DNA from 2 places in the Burkholderia sp. LMU1-1-1.1 genome. Region 2 is predicted to be linked to the other one. Evidence: riboswitches for the same ligand, from Rfam matches in the RefSeq annotation. Region 2 holds a riboswitch; the other holds the start of a gene.
The links. Region 2 has a riboswitch for glycine ahead of gcvT (glycine cleavage system aminomethyltransferase GcvT). Riboswitches for the same ligand answer to the same signal wherever they lie in the genome.
Positions count from the first base shown of each region.

Region 1: it holds a riboswitch for glycine, as region 2 does, so the genes downstream of both, MRBLMU1_RS01935 (D-amino acid dehydrogenase) here and gcvT (glycine cleavage system aminomethyltransferase GcvT) in region 2, are expected to answer to the same signal.

Region 1 is NZ_JBEGHG010000001.1:488,199-496,734, forward strand. It holds gene MRBLMU1_RS01935 (D-amino acid dehydrogenase) at 1-1,167, opposite strand, end outside; glycine riboswitch at 1,217-1,329, opposite strand; glycine riboswitch at 1,330-1,429, opposite strand; gene MRBLMU1_RS01940 (flavodoxin family protein) at 1,640-2,167, shown strand; gene MRBLMU1_RS01945 (lipid-binding SYLF domain-containing protein) at 2,202-3,056, opposite strand; gene MRBLMU1_RS01950 (ankyrin repeat domain-containing protein) at 3,318-3,851, shown strand; gene MRBLMU1_RS01955 (3-oxoacyl-ACP reductase) at 3,880-5,235, opposite strand; gene MRBLMU1_RS01960 (NnrS family protein) at 5,295-6,503, opposite strand; gene MRBLMU1_RS01965 (heavy-metal-associated domain-containing protein) at 6,701-6,973, shown strand; gene MRBLMU1_RS01970 (response regulator) at 6,996-7,667, opposite strand; gene MRBLMU1_RS01975 (type IV pili methyl-accepting chemotaxis transducer N-terminal domain-containing protein) at 7,690-8,536, opposite strand, start outside.
Region 2 is NZ_JBEGHG010000002.1:78,742-87,277, reverse strand. It holds gene MRBLMU1_RS02780 (DUF1631 family protein) at 1-2,430, opposite strand, end outside; gene MRBLMU1_RS02775 (methyl-accepting chemotaxis protein) at 2,665-4,554, shown strand; gene MRBLMU1_RS02770 (hypothetical protein) at 4,726-4,947, shown strand; gene MRBLMU1_RS02765 (ATP-dependent Clp protease proteolytic subunit) at 5,006-5,566, opposite strand; glycine riboswitch at 5,717-5,814, shown strand; glycine riboswitch at 5,861-5,976, shown strand; gene gcvT (glycine cleavage system aminomethyltransferase GcvT) at 6,052-7,173, shown strand; gene gcvH (glycine cleavage system protein GcvH) at 7,227-7,607, shown strand; gene gcvP (aminomethyl-transferring glycine dehydrogenase) at 7,733-8,536, shown strand, end outside.

The sequences.
Region 1 (8,536 bases), on a different contig from region 2:
CAGCGTCCAGCCCAGGTGTCCGTGGCCGGTGTTATAGAACACCGACGGCGCCCTGCCCCGGCCAACGCGCGGCATCAGGTTGGGCATCATCGGCCGCAGCCCGGCCCAAGGCGTGACGCTGCGCGTGCTCACGCCGGGGAAGCATCGCCCCACCCAGTCCACCAGCGGCGCGATGCGGTCGGCGCGGATATCGCGGTTAAAACCGTTGAACTCAGCCGTGCCGGCCACGCGGAAGCGGTCGTCCCCGAGGCGGCTGGTCACCAGCTTGGTCTCGTCGTCGAGCAGGCTGACCGTCGGCGCGGCGGCCTGGCTGGCGGCGTCGTTCAGATGAACCGTGATCGAATAACCCTTGACCGGATAGACGTTGACGCGGTCGCCCAGCATGGCCGCCATGGCGCGGCTGGCGGTGCCGGCGCAAACGACCACCGCGTCGTGGCGGCGGGTTTCGCCGAAACCATCCTCTTCGACGGTGATATCGACGCCGTCCGCGTCCGCCCGCATGGCCGTCACCTGCTGGCCGAAGCGCAGATCGGCGCCGAGCCGTTGCGCCGCCAACGCCAGGCCGGTGGTGAATTTGTGGATATCGCCGGTGCTGTCGCTGACGGTGTAGTGGCCGCCGTAGTACTCGCCGCGCAGCGTGGGCTCGATGGCGCGCATCTCCTCCGGGGTGACGGCGCGGCGCGAGAGCCCGCCCTGCAACAACAGCTTCGACACGCCGGCGGCGTGCTCGAATCCCGCGCGGTCGCGGTAGATGTGCAGGATGCCCTCCCGTTTGAGGTCAAAGGCGATGTCCTCGTCCCTGGCCCACTGGAACAGATACTCGCGCGCGGCCAGCGCCAGCTGCGCGGTGGCGACGGTGTTGTCGCGGTAGTGCGGCATGGCGGCGATGAATTCGGCGAACCACGACAGCTTGTGCCAGCCCGGCTTTGGATTGACCAGCAGCGGCGCGTCGTTCCTCAGCATCCACTTCAGGCCCTTGGCGATGGTGGACCGGTGGTTCCACACCTCGGCGTTGGAGGCGGACAGCTGTCCGCCGTTGGCGAACGAGGTTTCCATCGCCGCGTAGCGGTGGCGTTCCAGCAGGGTGACGGAGAAGCCGCGTTTGGCGAGGGCGTAGGCGGTGGTGACGCCGGTGATGCCGCCGCCAATGATTGCTATGGTTTTCATGAAGGACTCCGAACCGTCAAAGGGGATGGTCTCGGCGCACATGCGCAAAGACACCCCCTCTGTTCTGGACCTGAGAGATTCACGCCGGGCCGCGATGGCGGCAGCGCTTGCTCCTTCGGTGCGGGGGACGACGTCCGAGTCCTGCCGCTCTTCAGAGTTTAAAGTGCTGTATCGGTCCTTTGGCCTGAGAGTTTCCGGGGCGGTTGCTCCTTCGGCGCCGTTCGTCAGCCTATGCTGGAACAGTCTCTCCCGATACGGCGATGGCTTTTGGCCACAACGCGCCTAGCTTACCCGAAAAATTGCGGCTTTACTATCCCCGTTGGATTTGCAACCGGCCATAAGCTTGACCCGGCACAGCACCGGCGGCGGTGGACGGCAGACAATCGTCGCGGCGGGGAACCGCGACGTCCCTTGTCGGTCAAACCAGCAAAGACCCGGCACGCCGGCCGCCTTGCGCCGAAAAGGAGCTGCCATGAAACTTTGCCTCATCGTGTACTACTCTCGCACCGGCGTGACGGCCAAAGTCGCCAACACGCTGGCCCAGGCCTGCGGCGCCGACATCGAGCGACCGCAGGATCTACGCCCGCGCGACGGCGCCGCCGGCTTCCTGCGTTCGGCGTGGCAAGGCTGGCGCAAGCTGCCGGGCGAGATCGCCCCGCCGCAACGCCGCCCTGCCGACTATCCGTTCATTTTGCTCGGCACGCCGGTCTGGGCCGGACAAATGAGCGCGCCGATGCGCAGCTACATCCTGCGGCAGCGCGAGCATTTCCGCCGCATCGGCCTGTTCTGCACGGCCGGCGGCGGCGACGGCCAGGACGTGCTGACGTCGATGGCGGAAATGTGCAACAAACTGCCCATCGCCAGCCTGTGCCTGCGCCAGAGCGACGTGCTGTCGGACCACTACCAGCAAGCGCTGGCCGATTTCGCCGGCGAACTCGCGATCGTCCAGCGGGACCATGAAGAGTCGGCGCCGTCCGCCCCGCTGATACACCCCGTGTAGACCGTGGCGCGGCGGAGGGGCGGCGCCCCTGGCATCAACGGGCGATGGTCGCCGCCTGGCCCAGCGCCTGCTGCAACGGCTCGGCCTGCGGGTTGCTGACGGTGCCCGCCGCGATCTCCCTTGGCGACAGCGTCCGGCCGTAATAGGCATTGGTCAGGCTTTGGTTGAAGCGGATATCATTGACGCCCACCGCCGCCACGTCGCCGAACAAGCCCTTGGTCCCGCTCCAGGCCACGACATCGCCGGTGCCCGCCGTTCCCTGCGCCAGCCTGCTCCAGTTCAACACGGTAAGGCCGGCATCGGCGCTCAGGGCAAGATTGTTTTTCTTCATGAACTCGTTGACCGCCTTCTCATTGTTGAGAACCAGCGCGACCGGCCCGCCTTCCACGCCGGCCTGAAGACCGACCGTCAAGCCGCCGAGGTCGTAGAACGCCGGCCCGCTCCAACTGCCGTCGGACCGTTTCAGCAGTAGCAAGCCGGCACCGCCATGGGCGCCCACGCCCAGCGCCGCCCGTCCATACGATGGAACAATCAGCACGCCTTTTGCCTGTTGCAACAATTGTTTCATGCGCGGTTCCGCCTCCAGCTGGCGCACCACCGACAGCGCGTCGCTGACGCGTTGCGATGCCCGCTGAGCGGGCTTGGCGCCGAGACTGCCCGTGTCGCTACGCCCGCTCCGGGCGCTCTCACCGGTCTGGCTTGCCGAGCCACCCTGTCCGCTCGATCCGGTTTGTCCGCTTTGTCCGCTTTGTCCGCTTTGTCCGCTGGTGCCGCTTTGGCCGCTTTGGCCGCTCTGCCCGCTTCCAGACTGGGCCACCGCCGCGCCGGACAGCAACGTCGCGGCCACCCATGCTAGCGCTCCCGCCTGCTTTTTACGCTCGATCATCATAGTTTCCCCCTTTGTGCGCTCCATACAATGTCGTACGCAGGTGCGTACCCAAATCATGCTAGCGCCGGAGGTCCGGCAACGCCTTTGATCTCACACAAAGTGTGCGAAAAAACCGACCCGCACCTGCGCCGGCGCAAGAACATCAGGTCTCGAGCCTGCTATGCGTGCGACCCTGCCTTGCACGTGCGACAGCGTACATCGCTTAAAATTGAACTCAGGCATACTTATCGTTACCCCGAAATAACTTGATGAAGGCTAGACATGGCAGAGAATGAAAAGGCGGCAACGCCCGCCCCGGCGATGGACGCCGAAACCCTGGAATTCATACGCGGTGTATTCACGCTGGTGCGAGCCGGCGAAGCGGAGCGCCTGGCCGGGATGGTGGCCAAGGGCCTGCCCGTCGGCTTCCGCAATGAAAAGGGCGACAGCCTGATCATGCTGGCGTGCTACCACGGCCACCTGGACACGGCGCGCGTGCTGCTCGAAGCCGGCGCCGATCCGAACGTCGCCAACGATCAGGGACAGACGCCGCTGGCCGGCGTCGCCTACAAAGGCTACCTGGACATCGCCGAACTGCTGCTGGCCCATGGCGCGGACATCGAGGGCGCCAGTCCGGACGGCAAGACGCCGCTGATGATGGCGGCCATGTTCAACCGCACCGATATCCTCAATCTATTGATCGAGCGCGGCGCGGCCGTCGACGCGGTCGACAGCCGGGGCATGACGGCGATCTCGCTGGCGCAGACGATGGGGGCGAAGGATACGGCCGCCCTGCTGGCTGCAAAAAACCCGTAAGCCACGCCGCGATTGCCGCGCTCCAGCGTCACGCCCCGATCAAGCCCTGCCCGCAAACGCGCAGGGTCGCGCCACTGATGCCGAACGCGCCCGGGGTGGCAAGGAAGGTAATCGGTTCGGCGACGTCGCGCGGTTGACCGCTCTGCTTGACGGAATTCAGGCGCCGGCCGATCTCCCGCACGACCATGGGCATGGCGTCGGTCATCGGCGTGTCGATAAAGCCCGGCGCCACGGCGTTGATGCAGATGCCGCGCGGCGCCAGCAGCGGCGCCTGGGCCGCCACATAACCGATCAGCGCGGCCTTCGACGCCGCGTAGTTGGTCTGCCCGAAGTTTCCCGCCACGCCGCTGACCGACGACAGGCAGACTATGCGGCCCTCGTCCCGCAGCACGCCGCGCTCAAGGAATTGCTGGTCGATCGCCATCACGGCGGCCAGGTTGACCTGCACCACCAGATCCCAGAAATGTTCCTGCATATTGGCCAGCGTGCGGTCGCGCGTGATGCCCGCGTTGTGGACCACGATGTCGACGCCACCGAAGCGTTCGAGCAGGAAGCCGGCCAGGCGCTCCGCGGTGTCCGGCGCCGCGATATCGGCCAGGAAGGGAACGGCGGCGTAGCGGCCGCAGGCCTTGTGCAACTCCTCCGCCGCGCCCGGCACGTCGAGCGCGACCACGGTGGCGCCCTCCTGCGCCAGCCGCTCCACCACGGCCAGTCCGATGCCCCTGGCGGCACCCGTCACCAGCGCGACCTTACCGGACAAGACCTGCGTCGAGGGCATGCCGGCGGGTGCGGCGACGCTGCCGGCGAGGTGAAAAGCCTGACCGGTCACATAGGTGGCGCGGGCGCCGCAGAAGAACCGCAACGGGCCGTCGAGCCGGTCGAGCGCGTCGCGGGCCACATAGCCGAGATTGACGGTGATGCCCTTCGCGCCGATCTCCTTCGCCAGCGACCGCACGAATCCCTCGACACCACGCGCAACGGCGGCGGCGACGGGCGTGGCCGCCGCGCCGGGATCGGCCGCCAGCACCAGTACCCGGCCATTGCGGACCAGCCGCCGCACGACGGGATGCAAGCCGTCGTACAACGCCCGATAATCCTGCGGCGTCACGCAGCCGGTCGCGTCCATCGCCACGATATCGAGCGGCCCGGCGTCGGCGGGCGGTGCGTCCAGCGTTGCCGCGCCGGCGCGCGCCAAGGCCGCCGCCATGGCGTCGGCCGCATAGCCGCCGGCGGTTCGGCACAACAGCACGCGCTTGCCATCGAACGGCCGCTCCACATAAGGACCCGCCTCGCGCGACAGCGGCACGGGGTTCGGCAGGCCGATCGCCTTGGCGATGGCGCCGGTGAGCGGGTTGCCATTCAAGCGCATTAACAAATCCGACATGTGTTTTTCTTCGAGACGGGAAACACAGTATTATGCCCGCATCGCCGGCGGGCTCCGTGCTAACCCGGTTTGCCGTCCACCCGCGCGTTAGCCAGGTACGGACGGTAGACCAGCGCATACAGGCCGAACGCGACCGCCCAACAGGCGGCGCTGGCCAGCAGCAGCGAGCCGCCCGCATTGTCCCAGCCCAGCGCCGACAGCACGCGCGACAGGGCGCTGAGCTGGATCAGCACGAACATGGCGCGCTCGGCCCGGCCCGCCTTGAGCGGACGTCCGGTGTGGCCCAAGGTCGTACGCGTCATCATGCCCAGGATCAGTCCCGCCATCGATCCAACGGCCAGCGCGTGGAATCCGGCACTGGCGCTCACCAACTTCCAGCTCGACAGCGCGAGCAGCACGAAGCCGACCGCGATCCACGCATACGACAGGTGCATGATCCACAACAGCGGCACCGACAGCGTGCGCAACGCCTGCCAGCGCCACAAGCGCAGCAGCACCAGCGCCGCCGCGGCCAGCGCCAGCGGCCCGAACAGCCAAGCCGGCGCGGCCGCCACCCACGCCAGGGCTGACGCCGTCAACAGGCCGAGCGACACACGGTCGAGCATCGGCTGCACCAGCGGCGTGGTGCCCGGCGCGCCGTTGCGCGTGAACATGGGGATGATGCGGGTTCCGATGGCCGTCTCCATGATGACGATCACCAGGATGGCGGCCTGTATCGGCGCCAACGGCGCCTGCGCTAGCCAGCCCAGGGTGATTGCGTGGAACACGCCGTTGGCCAGCGCCATCAGGCCCAGCAGGACGACCAGGAAGTAGTTGCGTTTGTTGCCGGACTGGCGCATCACGCGCCACAACGGCCAGGCGGCCAGCGGCAGGAACGTCCAGTCGACAATGGCGGCGGCCAGTGGCGGCGCCAGCAGCATCGCCACCCGGCCCAGCAACCACAGCATCACCAGCGCGGCCAGCTTGCCGCGCACAGGCGTCCACAGGCCGGTCCAGTTGAACGCCGCCGTGTAAAGAAATCCCACCACCACGGCGGCCGCCATGCCGAACACCATTTCGTGCATGTGCCAGGCGAAGCCGACATGCAGCAGGCTGGCGAGGCCACCCCGTATCCAGCCGAAATACTGCGCCATCCACAGCGGGATGGACAGCGCCGCGAACAGCGCCGCGCCCAGGTAGAAGGGGCGGAACCCCAGCCGCCACAAAGGGTGGCCGGTGTGCCAGGCGCCCGCTCGGGCCGCGGGTTCTTCGATATGCAGCAAGGTCATGATCGTCATTCCTTTAGAGTTCCGGCATATTGTCTGCGCGGTGTCAGTACCTGTGAAGACCAGCGCCCAATCGGCTTAACCTGCATCAAGGAAATCGAAAATACCGGCCGCGAGCGGCCCACAGGCATCGACCGCCGCGCCGCTTTCGCTTAGCCTGTAGGGGTTGATTCAGCCGATACACCAAACGAGGAAATGCGATGCACACCACAGTACTGAAAATTGACGCCATGGATGGCGAAGCCTGCGCCGACAAGGTCGCCCAAATTCTCAATGAAACAAACGGCGTGAGCGAAGTGAGCGTCTCGCTGCGCGACGGCATTGCGATCATGCGCGTCGACGAAACGCTGACGTCGCCGCACCTGCTCACGCGCGCCCTCGCGCTGGCCGGTTATCCGTCCTATCCGAACGACGGCGCGCCAGAGCCAAAAGCCAACGCCGGCGGTTGCTGCGGTGGCTGCTGCGGCGGTTGACCGCAGTCCAGGCGGCGGCGCATCAGCCGCCGCCCTGCATGCGGTGCTCGACGGCATACACCGCCGCCTGCACCCGGCTGCTGAGCTTGAGCTTTTTCAGCACGTTCTGGACATGGATCTTGACCGTGCTTTCCGCCAGTTCCAGATTGCGGGCGATGCTCTTGTTGCTCTCGCCGCGCGCCAGGCAATCGAGGATTTCGCGCTCGCGCGGCGTCAACTTGTCTAGCTCGGAGGCCACCGGCGCCGCCGCACCGCTTTGCAGCTGCGCCACCAGCTTGGCCGTCATCGCCTCGGCCACCACGGTCTCGCCGGCGGCGGCGCGGCGGATCGCACGCGTCAGGTAGTCGGTGTCGATGTTCTTGAGCAGATAGCCGCTGGCGCCGGCCTTGAGCGCCGTGCTCAGATCCTCGGCGTCCTCGGACACGGTCAGCATGACGATGGCGGTGTCGGGGCAATCCTGGCGCATCAGCTGCAGCGTTTCCACGCCCGACATGCCCGGCATGTTCAGGTCCAGCAGCACCACCTGCGGCTGTAGTTGCAGCGCGCGCTTGATGCCCTCGAAGCCGTCGGCGGCCTCGCCCACCACGTTGAACTCCGGATGGCGCTGCAGCAGCGAGCGTATGCCGCTGCGGAACAAGGTGTGGTCGTCGACCAGCAGCACGCTGATGGCGTTGGAATCCGGATTGGTTTGCATGGGTGTAGCCTCTCTTGAATGATTACGCCGCGCGCCGCTGGGCGCGGCCAAGGTGCACGCGCACGACGGTGCCGGCGCCGGGCGCGGACTCGACGTCCAGCCGGGCATCGATGCGTTGCGCGCGTTCGCGCATGATGGTGATGCCGACATGGGCGCCGCCCTTGGCGTCGAGTCCCTTGGGATCGAAGCCATGGCCGTCGTCGCCGATGCTCAGGTCGAAATCCTCGCCGTCTGTGAGCTTGATGCGCACCTGGCGCGCCGAAGCGTGCTTGCGCACGTTCGACAGCGCCTCCTGCACGATGAACAACAGTTGCAGCTGGTGCTCGCGCGGGAACGGCGCGCCGTCGCTGTCGGCGGCGAAATCGACGGCGATGCCGCTCTGCCGGCGGAACTTGTCGACCACCGTTTCCAGCGACGTCACCAGGTTGCCTTCCTGAAGACGGGTGCGGAAGTTGTGCAGCAGCTCGCGCACGTCCTGGTAGCTCTCCTCGACGCCGGCGCGCAGGGCCGGGACGATGCTCTCGATCTCGTCGACGCGGCCGACCTTGAGCGACTGTTCCAGCATCTGCACTTGCAGGTTCAGGAAGTTCAGGCCCTGGGCGATGCTGTCGTGCAGACCCTGCGCGACCAGATTGCGCTCCTCGGAAATGGCCAGTTCACGGTCGCGTCCCTGCAGGCGCTGGTTCTCGATGGCGGTGCCCAGCAGTTGGCCCAGCGTCTCCAGCAAGGCCGTCTGCGCCGCGGTGAACACGGTCGTCTTTCGGAAATGCAGGTTGAAGAAGCCCAGGTGCTGGCGCTGTGCGAAGATATGGAAGATCGAGATTGTGGCGAAGCCCTCGCGGTGGCACTGCAGGGTGTGGCCGCGATCC
Region 2 (8,536 bases):
CGCTTCGGACAGCGCGAGGGCCACCACGCCGTCGTTGCGCACCACCTGCGCGGTGTTTTCCTGGAATTGCCGCGCCAATTGCTCGCCCGATATCGAGAACGCCTCCTGCCGCGTGGCGGTCGAGAAGATGTACAAGGTGCGCAGCGGACTGATCCACGCCAGCTTGACCTTGCGCCGGCCGCCGTCCGGCTGCGCGAACTCCAGCCACATGCCGCGCCGTAGCCCCTCGACTTCGATGGCCGCCTCCTCCTCGGCCGCTTCGAGCTCCGGCTGGCTGGCGCGCGCGTCGGCCTCGGCCTCGTCGGCCGCGTCGGCCTTCGCCTGCAGCTCCAGGCGCCGCTCGGCGGCCTGCCGCGCCACCTGCACCGATATTTCCAGTTGGCGCTCCGGCGACAGGTCCAGCGGCGCGCGCACGATGGACGCGTGGCACTCGGCCAGCTCGGCGAAGAATTGCAGGCGGTCGGCGTCCTGCCACTTGATCACGTCGAGCCACTTGTTCAAGGTCGCCAGCATGCCGGGCAACTTGGCGATCAACAGCTTGCGGTCGTCGGCGTTCAACTTGGGACGCACGCTCCAGATCAGTTCGTCCATGGCCTTGGTGGCATTGTTGACGGCGCCCGGCTTGCCGTCTTCGATGCTGTAGGCGACGGTCAGAACGGAGACCCAGCGCTGCTCGAGGAAGGCTTCCACCACGGCGATGACCTCGCCGGTGCCGATGCGCAAGGCCACGGCGTTTTTCGCCAGCTTGGCCGATTCCGCCATCTTTTCCTGCTTGAGCGCGGCGGCGATCGGTTCGGCGATGGCGGCCGCGGCGGCGCGCTCCTCGGCCTGGATCGACGCCTCCAGGTCGTTGACCGCCTGCGCGAACACCGACAGTTCCTGGTCGTAGTCGCGGCCGACGCGGTCGACGCTGCGTTGCATCGCCTTGAACAACGGATCTTCCGGCCCCTTGCGCTGCTCCCAACCCATGCGCGACAGCAGATCGATCATGCGGCGCGCCGGGTGCTCCTCCTGGAAGAAGAAGTTCTTGTCGACCAGCGCGGCCTTGAGCACGGGGATCTGCAGGAAGCGGATCAGATCGCGTATTTCCTGCGAGATGTTCTGATCGCGGAAGACGGTGTCGAAGATCGCCGTCAGCAAATCGATGGTGCTTTCGTCGGCGCGCGTCAGGCTGCCCTGCGGCACGCTTTGCTTTATGTTGGGCAAGTAGAACACGTTGGCGGGGATGGGCGCGCCGCCGGGCGCCGGTGCGCCGTCGGATTCCTCCTTGCCAACCGCGCCCGCCGCCGTGGTGGCCTGTAACTGTGCCAGATAGGCGAACAGCGGCTGCTTGGCGCCGATCTGCGACTGCCGCTGGGCTTGCTCGTTGCTGACGCCGCGCGGCTGGAAACCCTGGGCCGGGCCCTGCACCCAGACGCCCCCGGGCGCGCCGGCGGTGGCGAAGCCCGGCGCCGGACCCGCGACGGTGCCGCCAACCGCCCGCGCGGCCGCGCCCTGCCCGGCCGCGTTCGGCACCCAGACGGCGCCGGAGTTCAGCGCCGACATCGGCAAATCAGGAATGCTCAGATCGATACCGCCGGCGCCCTGCAGCAAGCCGCCGGCGATGTTGTCGACAATCTGGCCGGCGGCCGAACCGGCGACATCGCTGGACGCGAAAAATTGCCGTAGCTGCTGAGCCAGCGCCGCCTGGCTGCCGCGCGCGCGCTCGTTGGCCGCCGCCCTGGCCGCATCGGCCTTGCGCCCCTTGTAGCCATCCACCGAGCCCGGCAACACACCCTTGCTTTGCAACGCGAGGTTCAGCGCCTCGAGCATCGGCCCCAGCTCGATGAACATGCCCGGTTTGATGAGCGGTTGCAACAGCGGGGCCGATTCCGGCTCGGGATCGAATTCCAGCCACGCCCGCTGCAAGGCCACCAGGAACACCTCGGGGCGGAACGGGTTCTGGCTCACGCGCAGGATGTCGCGGTCCAGCAGGAACGCCAGCCGCACATTCAACGTCTGCAACGCGTCCGAATGCAGCGATTCGAACGGCTTGCTGACGCCGCCAAGCGCCACCCGGGTATCCATTTCCTCGAACGGCACCAGCGCCATCGGCTGGTCGGCGCCGCCGCGCTTGTCCTTGACGGACGGCGCCAACTCGGCGATCTCGCGGCGCAGCGCCTTCTCCAGGGCCTCCGTCGCCAGATGCAGGAACGCGAAGTGGCGGTTGCGCAGCAGATTGCCGGCACGCAGCCGTTGCTGGATGGCGCGCGTGTCGCCATCGGTGGCGTCGATCAGCGCGCCGGCCAGTTTGGTGGCCAGTTCCAGATATTGGTCGCCCGCATGCTTGACGGCGATGCCGATCAAGTCCTCCAACAAGCCATGCCGCGGCGAGACCGTCTTTTTCGGCCCGCCGCTGGTGCTCGGAGTGGTTGAGGTGTTAGCCATCATGTCGGCCTGCTGGTGATCGATCCGTAGACCTCATTCTTGCACAGTATTTCCACATGGCAATACCAACAATGAAAGAATCCGCGATTTTTTTGGCAGTTTGCGGGCTGTGTACCACTTTCTTCGTTCCAACAGCGGTTTTGACGAGGCGCAAAGAACAAGCTTGGACTTTGCTTAACATCATTATCTGGTCCGCCCTCCGCCCTCCCGCCGTCGCTTCCCTCACCAAGGATATCCATGAAATTCCTGCATAACCTGGAAACCTCCAGCAGATTACTGGTCGCCTTCGCCACCGTGCTGGTCCTGACCGTGCTGCTCGGCGCGACCGCGCTGGGACGCATGGGCGACATCAATCAGGCATCGACGCTGTTGTCGGGCAGTTGGCTGCCCCAGACCATCGCCGTGCTGTCACTCAAAAACGATCTACAGGAATTGCGCAAGCTCGAACACGTGGTCATCAGCGACAAGGCCAGCATCGACGGTTCCGAGCAAAAACTAAGTCTCGCACTATCCGCGTTCCGTGACAATGCCGACAGGCTCGGCAGGACAGTCAACGATGCCAACGTCAAGGCCGAGGCGATCGAATTACAACGAATGGCCGTCGCCTATCTGGCCGAACACGACAAAATGATGAAGCTGGCTAACGAAGGCAAAAAGGACGACGCGGTTGCCGTCCTCAAGGGCTCGTCGCAGCCGGCGCTCGATGCGGCCAACGCCCAGCTGGACAAAATACTGTCCAGCAATATGTCGGGCAGCCAGAAGGCGGCGCGCGGCGCCGACCAGGTGTACACGGTCGCGCGCATCACCACCCTGGCCCTGCTCGCCGCCGCGATCGGCTTCGGCGTGCTGCTGGCGCTGTGGCTGGCGCGCACGATCTCGGCGCCGCTGCTGCAGGTGATGCTGGTGGCGCGGCGCATCGCCGATGGCGACCTGAGCACCCGCATCGAGGTGCGCACGAGCAATGAAACCGGCAAGCTGCTGCAAGCGATGCAGCACATGAACGACAGCCTGATGACGATGATCGCCCAGGTGCAAAGCGGCGCCCGCGCGATCGGCCAGGCGTCGGCCGAGATCGCCGAAGGCAATCAGGACCTGTCGACCCGCACCGAGCAACAGGCCGCCTCGCTGGAGGAAACCGCCTCGTCGATGGAACAGTTGACGGCCACCGTCAAGCAAAACGCCGAGCACGCGGTGCAGGCCAACAAGCTGGCCGTGTCGGCGTCGGCGGTCGCGGTGCGCGGCGGCAACGATGTCGACCAGGTGGTCGGCACGATGGCGTCGATCAACGACAGCTCGAAGAAAATCGCGGAAATCATCGGGGTGATCGACGGCATCGCATTCCAGACCAACATCCTGGCCCTGAACGCGGCGGTCGAGGCGGCGCGTGCCGGCGAGCAAGGCCGTGGCTTCGCCGTGGTCGCCTCCGAGGTGCGCAACCTGGCCCAGCGCAGCGCGGCGGCGGCCAAGGAGATCAAGAGCCTGATCGACGACTCGGTCGACAAGGTCGTGCGCGGCGCGCAGCTGGCCGACCAGGCGCGGCTGACGATGGACGAGGTGGTGGGCAGCGTCCAGCGCGTGACCGGGCTGATCGGGGAGATCGCCGACGCCAGCGCCGAGCAGACGGCCGGCCTGGAGCAGGTCAATCAGGCGATCGCGGCGATGGATCAGGCGACCCAGCAGAACGCCGCGCTGGTGGAGCAGGCGGCGGCGGCCGCGTCGTCGATGCGCGATGAAACCGGCAAACTGAACGAGGCGATCGGCGCGTTTGCCGTGCACGAGGGCGCGTACCGGGACACGCCGCAGTCGGTCGGCGGCGCCGACGCGCTGGACACCCGTGGCACCGCCGCCCTGACGGGCGCGGCGGAGATGCCGGACCACCGGGAGACGCCCGCCGCGCCGGCCACCGCCATCACCCGCCGCGAGCGGCTCAAGCCGGCATTGCCGTCGGCGGACAAGCGCAAGGCCGCGCCGCGCCGCCCGGCCGCCAACACCGCCCCGGCCACCAGCGCCAAAGCAGGCGCCGAGGCGCATGCCAAGCCCCGCGCGACCGGGCGCGCCGCCTCCACAAGCGGCCTCGGGAAAGCGTCCGGCAAGCTCAGCAATGAAGTCGAATGGGAAGAGTTTTGATGAAGAGTGCGAGGCATGTTCCTACAGCCCTCCAAGACGCACTCCGATAGCAAGTGCCTGAGCGAAAACGCATCATTGCTCTACCAGAAACGCACACGTTGCCCACCGGTTTCCGGGAAGCACGGCGCGCTTTTGGCGAGTACGTTCTTTCACTTTCACAAAGGAATTAAAATGAACTCGAATCAAAAAGGCGGCGGCAGCAAGCAAGGCTCCAATCAAGGCAGCGGCAAGCAATCGGGAGACCAGGGTAGCAGCAAGCAATCGGGCGACCAGGGTTCTTCCAGCGGCTCGCGCTCCGGCACCCAGGGCGGCACCCACGAGCAACATGTGGAAGCCGGCCGGCAAAGCCACAAAAATGACGGCAACAAACAGTCGGGCAACAAAAACCGCTAATCAGGATGGATAGCTAGCGGCATCGGCGGCGCCTCCCTGGCGCCGCTCAACCTTCAGATCAAATATTGGCCACGCGCTGTCCGCGCGGCGGCACGAAATCCTTCACCGCGTTGACCATCCCCACCGCCACGCCCTCGGCCGCCGTCAGGTGCAGGTCGGAATAGGCGTGCGTGCGCCAGTGCTCCTCGGTCAGCTGCACATGGTCGCGCAGGATCTGCTCGGTGCGGGCGTCGTCCGCCTGCAAGCCTTCGACGATGATGCGCAGCGCGTCCGGCCGGGCGCCGTGCGGCGCGCTGGCGTGCGATTTGTGCACCATGAAACGTGCCGTGTCGCTGGCATAGCGCTCCTGGCCGGACAGGAAAAGTATGACGGCGATCGACGCCACCGCGCCGGCGTTGTAGGTGACGATCTTGATCGGCAGCTTGCTCAGGTAGTTGTACAGGCAGATGCCGTCGCTGACATAGCCGCCGTTCGACTGGATCAGGATGTGCGCGGTGGTGACGCGGTCCTCGGTCATGTCGGCGACGGCGTCGAAGACACGGCGCACCATGTCACTGTTGACGTCGCCGGACAGGGTGAACCACGCGTGGCCCTCGTAGGAATTTGGATCTTGGCTCATGGGTGGGCTCTCGAATAAGTATGATTTATTCTAGCAAATAGTTGTTTATACGGCGTTTTTATTGTTCGCCATTCGTGCGCGCCCCCGCTCATCGCACCCTCCCGCCTTGCCCGCAAGATTGACATTCCGGCCCTTCTGACATATATTCCCGAGTCTTGATCGGGAGAGGGTTGCGGGCGGATACGCCAACGCGGCCGCCGAAGGGGCACTACCCAAAAACTCTCAGGCAAAAGGACCGATCAAGGGACCGGCGCGGCCGTCATCGATGTCATCACATCGCGGCGGGATGCCAACTGGTCCAACTCTGGAGAGCGGCCGCGGCACACGCCGGCGGTCCACCGAAGGGGCGCACGGGAATCGAGTCCGACTCGTCCCGTAATCTCTCAGGTACCAAGGACAGAGGGGTCTGCGATCATTGTGGAAACAGCTTTTTAGCCGTTCCTTGTATGTTCTGTTAACCCCTTTTCGATATGGACCGAGGAATTATGACGCTCAAAGCCACCCCACTTAATAACGCACACCGTGCCGCCGGCGCCAAGATGGTCGATTTCGGCGGTTGGGACATGCCCGTCAACTACGGCTCGCAGATCGAAGAACACAACGCCGTGCGCACCGACGTCGGCATGTTCGACGTCGCCCACATGTGCGTGGTCGACATCAAGGGCGCCAACGTGCGCGCCTTCCTGCGCGGCCTGCTGGCCAACAACGTCGACAAGCTGCAGGTGTCGGGCAAGGCGCTGTACTCGTGCATGCTCAACCCGCAGGGCTTCGTCATCGACGACTTGATCGTCTACTTCATCGACGAGAGCTGGTTCCGCCTGGTCGTCAACGCCGGCACCGCCGAAAAAGACGTGGCGTGGATGCAGGCGCAAAACACCGCCACCAACAGCGGCGTGACGATCACCCAGCGCCGCGACGGCGATAACGCGATGGCGCTGATCGCCGTGCAAGGCCCGAACGCCCGCGCCAAGGTGTGGGAAGTCATCCCCGAATCGAAGGCCGGCACCGCCGACATGAAACCGTTCAACGTCGCCTTCGCGCACAGCGCGGCCTTCGGCGAGGCGATGATCGCCCGCACCGGCTACACCGGCGAAGACGGCTTCGAGATCGGCGTCGCCGCCGACCAGGCCGAGAAGCTGTGGAACGCGCTCGCCGCCGCCGGCGTCAAGCCCGCCGGCCTGGGCGCGCGCGACACGCTGCGCCTGGAAGCCGGCATGAACCTGTACGGCCAGGACATGGACGAAACCGTGAACCCGCTCGACGCCGGCCTGGCCTGGACCATCGACCTGGTGTCCGAGCGCGATTTCATCGGCAAGGCGGCTTTGCAGGCGATGGGCCAGAACGCCCAATTCGTCGGCCTGATCCTGCGCGAAAAAGGCGGCGTGCTGCGCGCCCACCAGAAAGTCATCGTGGCCGGCACCGACGCCGCCGGCGAGATCACCAGCGGCACCTTCAGCCCGACCATGCAGCAAGCGATCGCGCTGGCGCGCGTGCCCAACGGCGTGGCCGTCGGCGACACCGTGCACGTCGAAATCCGCGACAAGAAGCTGGCCGCCTCGGTGGTCAAGCTGCCTTTCGTCCGCAACGGTAAAATCCTCGCTGTTTAAATTGATTTAGTATCCCGACTAGTACCCCGACCCCTACCCCTCTGGAGCCTTACATGAATATTCCTGCAGACCTGAAGTACACCGAATCCCACGAATGGGTACGCGCTGAGTCTGACGGCACCGTCACCGTCGGCATCACCGAGTACGCGCAGGACGCGCTGGGCGACATCGTCTTCGTCGAACTGCCGAAGGTCGGCAAGAGCTACACCGCCGGCGACGACGCCGCCGTGGTGGAATCGGTCAAGGCGGCCAGCGACATCTACGCGCCGGTGTCGGGCGAAGTCATCGCCGTCAACGAAGACGTGGCCAGCGCCCCGGAATCGATCAACACCGACGCCTACGCGGCCTGGCTGTTCAAGATCAAGCCGACCGACGCCAGCGCGATCGACGGCCTGCTCGACGCCGCCGCCTACGGCAAGACCACCGAAGCGTAATTCATTAAAGACCGGCATCGCGCCGGCCTTTGCTTTAACCCGCACAGCCAGGCGGGGTCGGACCCCACCGGGTCCGACCCCAGGTTTGGCTTGGGGTTACCTCTCTCTTTTGGCCCTGACAAATCATGACCCGCTCCAGCCTCACCCAACTCGAAGCCCGCGACGCTTTCATCGCACGCCATATCGGCCCTGACGCCGCAGAACAGGAAGCCATGCTGGCGGTCCTCGGCTACGCCTCGCGCGCCGCCCTGATCGACACCATCGTCCCTGCCAACATCCGCAACAAGGCCACGCTGCCGCTGGGCGCGTACACGCAGCCGATGCCGGAACAGGAAGCGCTGAACAAGCTGAAAAAAATCGCCGGCAAGAACAAGGTGCTGAAGTCGATGATCGGCCAGGGCTACTACAACACGCTGACCCCGGGCGTGGTGCTGCGTAACATCTTCGAAAACCCGGCCTGGTACACCGCGTACACGCCGTACCAGCCGGAGATCTCGCAAGGCCGCCTGGAAGCGATCCTGAACTTCCAGCAAACCGTCACCGACCTGACCGGCATGGGCATCGCCAACGCCTCGATGCTCGACGAAGGCACCGCCGCCGCCGAGGCGATGACCCTGATCCAGCGCGTGGGCAAGTCGAAGTCGAACGTGTTCTACGTCGCCGACGACGTGCTGCCGCAAACCCGCGAAGTGGTCGAGACCCGCGCCAAGCCGCTGGGCATCGAAGTCAAGGGCTTCCATCCGGCCGAATTGGCCGGCATCGGCGAGGCCTTTGGCGTGCTGCTGCAGTACCCGGGTGTCAACGGCGTGGTGCGCGACTACAAAGCCGGCGTCGAGGCGGTCAAGGCCAGGGGCGCGATGGTGGTCGTCGCCGCCGACCTGCTGGCGCTGACCATGCTCACGCCGCCGGGCGAATGGGGCGCGGACGTC